Regions from separate parts of the Geobacillus sp. LEMMY01 genome, predicted to be linked through region 1. Evidence: a T-box and tRNA genes for the amino acid it is inferred to sense, from the RefSeq annotation. Region 1 holds a T-box; the other holds one or more tRNA genes.

Region 1 (3,376 bases):
GTTCTTTCGTCGGCACGATGCCAAGGTCATAAAGAAACTTATGCCAGAAGCGGGCATAAAGCAAATGCAAGACCGCGTGCTCCGCCCCGCCGATGTAGACATCGACCGGCAGCCACTTTTTCAGCTTTTCCGGATCGGCGAGCTGCTTGTCGTTGTGCGGGTCGATGTAGCGCAAATAATACCAGCAGCTTCCAGCCCATTGCGGCATCGTGTTCGTTTCGCGCCGCCCTTTTTTCCCGGTTTTCGGGTCGACAACATTGACCCATTCTTCGATGTTGGCCAGCGGCGACTCGCCCGTTCCCGACGGACGAATTTCATCCGTTTTCGGCAACACAAGCGGCAATTCCTCTTCCGGCACCGGCGTCATCGTGCCGTCTTCCCAATGGATGATCGGAATCGGCTCGCCCCAGTAGCGCTGGCGGCTGAACAGCCAGTCGCGCAGCCGGTACGACACTTTTTTCCGCCCTTTGCCGTGCTCCTCAAGCCATGCGATCATTTTTTCGATCGCTTCCTGCTTGTTCAAGCCGTTCAAAAACTCGGAGTTGATATGCTCGCCGTCTCCGGTGTACGCTTCCTTTTCGATATTCCCACCGGCGACGACTTCTTTCATCGGCAAGTGGAATTTTTTCGCAAACTCGTAGTCGCGCTCATCGTGCGCCGGCACGGCCATGATCGCTCCGGTGCCGTAGCTCATCAAGACGTAGTCGGCGATCCAAATCGGAAGCCGATCGCCGGTGACCGGGTGAATGGCGTACGCGCCGGTGAACACGCCCGTTTTTTCTTTCGCCAAATCGGTGCGCTCGAGATCGCTTTTGCTTTGGATTTCTTTTAAATAGGCGTCAACGGCCGGTTTTTGCTCCGGCGTCGTGATTTTCTCAACAAGCGGATGCTCCGGCGCCAAGACGGTGTATGTCGCGCCAAAGAGCGTATCGGGACGCGTCGTGAACACGGTGAACGTTTCGTCATGGCCGTCGACGGCAAACTCGATTTCCGCTCCTTCCGAACGACCGATCCAGTTGCGCTGCATCTCCTTAATGCTTTCTGGCCAGTCGAGCTCCTCCAAGTCTTCAAGCAAGCGGTCGGCATAGGCGGTGATTCTCAGCATCCATTGCCGCATCGGCTTGCGGATGACCGGATGCCCGCCGCGCTCGCTCCGGCCGTTGATCACCTCTTCGTTCGCCAGCACCGTGCCAAGCGCCGGACACCAGTTGACCGGCACTTCATCCATGTAGGCGAGCCCTTTTTCATACAGCTTCAAGAAAATCCATTGCGTCCATTTGTAATAGTTCGGGTCGGTCGTGTTGATCTCCCGATCCCAGTCATACGAAAAGCCGAGCGACTTGATTTGCCGGCGGAAGTTGTCGATGTTTTTTTGCGTAAACTCCGCCGGGTCGTTGCCGGTATCGAGCGCATATTGCTCGGCCGGCAGCCCGAACGCGTCCCAGCCCATCGGGTGAAGGACATTGTACCCTTGCATCCGTTTCATGCGCGCCAAAATGTCGGTCGCCGTATACCCTTCCGGATGGCCGACGTGCAAGCCGGCGCCGGACGGATACGGGAACATGTCGAGAACGTAAAACTTCGGCTTGTCGTCATCATCGGGCGTGCGGAACGTTTTGTTTTTCTCCCAATAGTCCTGCCATTTTTTTTCGATTTCGCGGTGGTTGAAGCTCATCGCAGCACTCCTCCTATCAAGTTCTACTTGCATCATTGACGAAAATATGTACAAAAAAACCCCCCATCCCCACGCAAAGGGACGAGAGGCGCGCTTCCCGCGGTACCACCCTTTTTGGCGCGCCAAACGGCGCACCCGCTTTCTTCCTTAACGCGGATGGACGGCCGGCGCTGTCGGGGATCGTTCGCGCCGGCAACTCCGAGGCGAGTTCACGGGCCGACTTCGGTTGACTCGCACCATCCGTCAACTCTCTGCCGTCCGTCGGGCCCGCTACTGCTCCTCTTCACCGTTATTCGCCTTATTCGCGCATGAATCGACCGATGAGTGGACAGAATGACAAATTTATTATTATTTTAAAAAATTTGTCGATCAATTGCAAGCCGAAACCTATACGGAAGCCGCGGTTTTTTCATCCGCGTTCTCCGTCCGCTTCGGGAGCCGACGATCATGCAAAAGCGCGGCCAGCACCGCCAATAAGGCAAACAATGCTAACATCATGATGAGTAGCTTCATTCCAAACAGATCCGCGACCGAGCCGCCGATGACCGGTCCGATCATCCGTCCGGCCGTGGCCGTTCCGTTGACGATTCCTTGGTAAAACCCGGCTTTCCCCGGCGGCGCCCATTCGTTCACCGCGGCCGGAATCGCCGGCCAGACGATCATCTCGGCGATCGTGAGCACAATCATGGACGCGGCAAACTCAGCAAACGAATGCGCCCCCAACAGCATGGCAAACGAAACGGCGAAAATAAGAAAACCGATCACGATTTGCCGCTTCAACGTCGGCATGAAGCGGCGGATCACCCGCGCCAGCGCCGGCTGGCCGAAAACGATCAATGCGCCGTTGATCGTCCAAAGCAAGCTGTACTGCCCGACCGGTATCCCGAGCTCGCGCGTATAGGCGGCGATCGTCGTCGACCATTGGACATAGCTCAACCAGCACAGTCCATAGCCGGCGCAAAGGAGGGCGAGCGCCCAGCCCACGGCGCGGGATGGCGCTCTTTCCGCTTCTCCGGATCGTTTCTTTCTCAGCGGCGGCAAAATCGGAACGCGGCGCAACCCGGCTACAACCGTAAACAAAAACGCGGCATACAACAAAAGATTGGCGAAAAAAACGAGCGAGAACGAATATGAAGCGACAAGCCCGCCAAGCGCCGAACCGACGGCGACGCCGATGTTTTGCGCGACATACAAGGCGTTGAACGCCCGCCGCCCCCCGTCCGGCCAAATCGCCCCGGCGTACGCCGACGCCGCCGGAAAGACGACGCCGCTGCCAATGCCGACAAGCGCCAAAAACACCGCATAATGCGGCCAACCGTGCCAAACGTTCAACCCCGCAAGCGCGGCCATCGTCAACACCGCCCCGGCCAACAAAACGCGAAACCCGCCGATCCGGTCAAATAAAAAGCCGCCAGCCAAGCTGCCGATGACACTTCCCCCAGAGTTGAGCATGAGCACGACACCAGCGACAGCGAGCGGCTGGCCGAGCTGTTCGTGCAAATAGATCGTGTTTAGCGGCCATAGAAACGACGCCCCTGTCACATTGAGCGCCATGCCGACAAGCAGCCACCAAAGAGCGCGGGGCATCGGCCATCATCCTTTTCTGGCTTTTATTTTGAGTTCCGAAATAATTGTAGGGGGAAACGCGAAAAAAATCAATAAAAAATAAGGAGCGGCATCCGCCCCTTTGGCTTGTCGTCA
Region 2 (3,376 bases), on a different contig from region 1:
CCCTCGAAGATGACGAGGTCGATAGGTCCGAGGTGGAAGCGTGGCGACACGTGGAGCTGACGGATACTAATCGATCGAGGGCTTGACCTATGAGCGGCTTCTTCCGACGGTTATCTAGTTTTGAGGGAATGAAAAAGTCTTGACAACAGGCCAACTTTCCTTATAATAAGACTTGTCCATTGTTGCCTAGTGGCTATGGCGGAGGGGAAACGCCCGTTCCCATCCCGAACACGGAAGTTAAGCCCTCCAGCGCCGATGGTAGTTGGGGCCAGCGCCCCTGCAAGAGTAGGTCGCTGCTAGGCAATTTCGTGGAGGATTAGCTCAGCTGGGAGAGCACTTGCCTTACAAGCAAGGGGTCGGCGGTTCGATCCCGTCATCCTCCACCATCTTAATATAAAAGCTGACTTGCTTTCTCATCATCGCGGGGTGGAGCAACGAGCCTTCGCTTCGTCGAATATGCTGCGAGTTGCCTCGACGCATTCGACATCTTCGAGTTCGCTGGCAGAGGAAGAGGCAACGAAAATGCAATTTGAGCATTGTCAAAACTTAAGTATATTCTTATCGCTGCGGGGTGGAGCAACGAGCCTTCGCTTCGTCGAATATGCTGCGAGTTGCCTCGACGCATTCGATATCTTTGAGTTCGCTGGCAGAGGAAGAGGCAGTCTTAAAGAAACACTTAGAGCGTTATCAAATGAGATGAATTTCTTACCGTCGCGGGGTGGAGCAGTCCGGTAGCTCGTCGGGCTCATAACCCGAAGGTCGCAGGTTCAAATCCTGCCCCCGCAACCAATATGGTCCCGTAGTGTAGTGGTTAACATGCCTGCCTGTCACGCAGGAGATCGCGGGTTCGAGTCCCGTCGGGACCGCCATTCTTCCAAAATTGTGAAAGATGAAAAAATATGGCTCGGTAGCTCAGTCGGTAGAGACGAGCATCCGCATCGTCGAATCTGCTGCGAGTTGTCCCGACGCATCTGGCTTCTTCGAATGGGCTAGTAGAGGAAGGGACACAAAAGTCATCAACGAACAAGGGAAAAATAAGATATGGCTCGGTAGCTCAGTCGGTAGAGCAAAGGACTGAAAATCCTTGTGTCGGCGGTTCGATTCCGTCCCGAGCCACCATTCATTTTATGTGGAAATGTTTAAATTATGCCGGCTTAGCTCAATTGGTAGAGCAACTGACTTGTAATCAGTAGGTTGCGGGTTCAAGTCCTGCAGCCGGCATTCTTATTCCTTAATAACCCCTTAAGTCATTAAGCCGGCAACCGTGAGCCATTAGCTCAGTAACGAGCGCTACATCTTCGAGTTCGCTGCGAGTTGCCTCGACGCACCTAGCTTCTTTGAATAGGCTGGGAGAGGAAGAGGCAGGTAGAGATAGGTAGTACCTAGAGTGTTATCCAAACTATGAGCCATTAGCTCAGTAACGAGCGTTACATCGTCGAATAGGCATCGAGTTGCCCCGACGCATCTGGCTTCCTTGAACAGGCTGGCAGAGGAAGGGGCAGGTAGAGCTAGATAATACTTGGAGTGTTATCCTAACTATGAGCCATTAGTTCAGTTAGGTAGAGCAACGAGCAAAGCATCTTCGGATTTGCTTCGAGTTGTCCCGACGCATTCGGCTTCTTTGAATCAGCTGGTAGAGGAAGGGACATCGTTGTCTCGGAGTGTTATCTAACCCATGAGCCATTAGCTCAGTAGGTAGAGCATCTGACTTTTAATCAGAGGGTCGGAGGTTCGAGTCCTCCATGGCTCATCGTCTTGCGGAAGTAGTTCAGCGGTAGAACACCACCTTGCCAAGGTGGGGGTCGCGGGTTCGAGCCCCGTCTTCCGCTCCACTTCCGCCGGGGTGGCGGAATTGGCAGACGCACAGGACTTAAAATCCTGGGGTAGGTAACTACCGTGCCGGTTCGAGTCCGGCCCTCGGCACTTGTGCGCTCGTAGCTCAATTGGATAGAGCATCTGACTACGGATCAGAAGGTTAGGGGTTCGAATCCTCTCGAGCGCGTTTTATCGGGAAGTAGCTCAGCTTGGTAGAGCACACGGTTCGGGTCCGTGAGGTCGCAGGTTCAAATCCTGTCTTCCCGATTTATCATGGGGCCTTAGCTCAGCTGGGAGAGCGCCTGCTTTGCAAGCAGGAGGTCATCGGTTCGATCCCGATAGGCTCCACCTTTTGACTTAAATTTGGCGGTGTAGCTCAGCTGGCTAGAGCGTACGGTTCATACCCGTGAGGTCGGGGGTTCGATCCCCTCCACCGCCACCATTATCGGACCTTTAGCTCAGCTGGTTAGAGCAGACGGCTCATAACCGTCCGGTCGTAGGTTCGAGTCCTACAAGGTCCACCATTATTATTGTTGCTTTTTTGGAGGAGTACCCAAGTGGTTGAAGGGGTCGGTCTTGAAAACCGAGAGGCGCCGCAAGGCGCGCGGGGGTTCGAATCCCTCCTCCTCCGCCATGCACTTTAAAATCATGCCGGCTTAGCTCAATTGGTAGAGCAACTGACTTGTAATCAGTAGGTTGCGGGTTCAAGTCCTGCAGCCGGCATCAGACCGAGGCGACTATGGCGAAGTGGTTAACGCACCAGATTGTGGCTCTGGCATGCGTGGGTTCGATTCCCACTAGTCGCCCTTTTTTCTATATTTGCGGGTGTAGTTTAGTGGTAAAACCTCAGCCACGAGCATCTGCATCATCGAATCCGCTTCGAGTTGCCCCGACGCATCTGGCTTCTGTGAATCGGCTGGTAGAGGAAGGGGCATGGAAGTAGCGTGGCGGATGTTCAACTAAATGATATGCGGGTGTAGTTTAGTGGTAAAACCTCAGCCTTCCAAGCTGATGTCGTGGGTTCGATTCCCATCACCCGCTTTTTATGGGCCTATAGCTCAGCTGGTTAGAGCGCACGCCTGATAAGCGTGAGGTCGGTGGTTCAAGTCCACTTAGGCCCATTATTTACTATTGCATGTTTTTCAACCATTCGCTATAATATTGGGCGAACAATGATACTCCATATGTTTATGTATATTGTTCCGCAATAGCTCAGCGGTAGAGCAACCGGCTGTTAACCGGTAGGTCGTAGGTTCGAATCCTACTTGCGGAGCCATGTTACGGAGAAGTACCCAAGTGGCTGAAGGGGACGGTTTGCTAAACCGTTAGGTCGCAGTTTTGCGGCGCGCGGGTTCAAATCCCGCCTTCTCCGCCATAATGGCCCGTTGGTCAAGTGGTTAAGACACCGCCCTTTCACGGCGGTAACACGGGTTCGAATCCCGTACGGGTCACTGGTTGCTGGCACCAGAGATTCTGGTGCCCTTTTATACAATTTCTTTTGTCGATTTTTGCGTTTTTTCTTGCGATGCGTGCGGAAGTCTGTTATAATGTCTCTCGTTAG

What was found. A T-box is a leader RNA that pairs with one kind of tRNA and senses whether it is charged. The one in region 1 lies ahead of leuS (leucine--tRNA ligase), so its partner is inferred to be a tRNA-Leu.
Region 2: it encodes a tRNA-Leu, which carries the amino acid that the T-box ahead of leuS (leucine--tRNA ligase) is inferred to sense. The anticodon was not compared.

What each region holds. Positions count from the first base shown of each region.
Region 1 covers NZ_MVKA01000011.1:77,620-80,995, forward strand. Annotated here, with positions in the region: gene leuS (leucine--tRNA ligase) at 1-1,675, opposite strand, end outside; T-box leader at 1,750-1,971, opposite strand; gene B1A75_RS07395 (MDR family MFS transporter) at 2,063-3,262, opposite strand; partial or broken gene B1A75_RS20210 (glycogen biosynthesis protein GlgD) at 3,374-3,376, opposite strand, start outside.
Region 2 covers NZ_MVKA01000037.1:30,983-34,358, reverse strand. Annotated here, with positions in the region: partial or broken rRNA gene B1A75_RS20135 (23S ribosomal RNA) at 1-90, shown strand, start outside; rRNA gene rrf (5S ribosomal RNA) at 186-302, shown strand; tRNA gene B1A75_RS16090 (tRNA-Val) at 311-386, shown strand; tRNA gene B1A75_RS16085 (tRNA-Met) at 713-789, shown strand; tRNA gene B1A75_RS16080 (tRNA-Asp) at 794-869, shown strand; tRNA gene B1A75_RS16075 (tRNA-Phe) at 1,044-1,119, shown strand; tRNA gene B1A75_RS16070 (tRNA-Thr) at 1,149-1,221, shown strand; tRNA gene B1A75_RS16065 (tRNA-Lys) at 1,678-1,750, shown strand; tRNA gene B1A75_RS16060 (tRNA-Gly) at 1,758-1,832, shown strand; tRNA gene B1A75_RS16055 (tRNA-Leu) at 1,838-1,923, shown strand; tRNA gene B1A75_RS16050 (tRNA-Arg) at 1,929-2,002, shown strand; tRNA gene B1A75_RS16045 (tRNA-Pro) at 2,009-2,082, shown strand; tRNA gene B1A75_RS16040 (tRNA-Ala) at 2,091-2,163, shown strand; tRNA gene B1A75_RS16035 (tRNA-Met) at 2,181-2,257, shown strand; tRNA gene B1A75_RS16030 (tRNA-Ile) at 2,263-2,339, shown strand; tRNA gene B1A75_RS16025 (tRNA-Ser) at 2,359-2,449, shown strand; tRNA gene B1A75_RS16020 (tRNA-Thr) at 2,466-2,538, shown strand; tRNA gene B1A75_RS16015 (tRNA-His) at 2,549-2,621, shown strand; tRNA gene B1A75_RS16010 (tRNA-Gly) at 2,786-2,856, shown strand; tRNA gene B1A75_RS16005 (tRNA-Ile) at 2,863-2,936, shown strand; tRNA gene B1A75_RS16000 (tRNA-Asn) at 3,017-3,091, shown strand; tRNA gene B1A75_RS15995 (tRNA-Ser) at 3,098-3,190, shown strand; tRNA gene B1A75_RS15990 (tRNA-Glu) at 3,195-3,266, shown strand.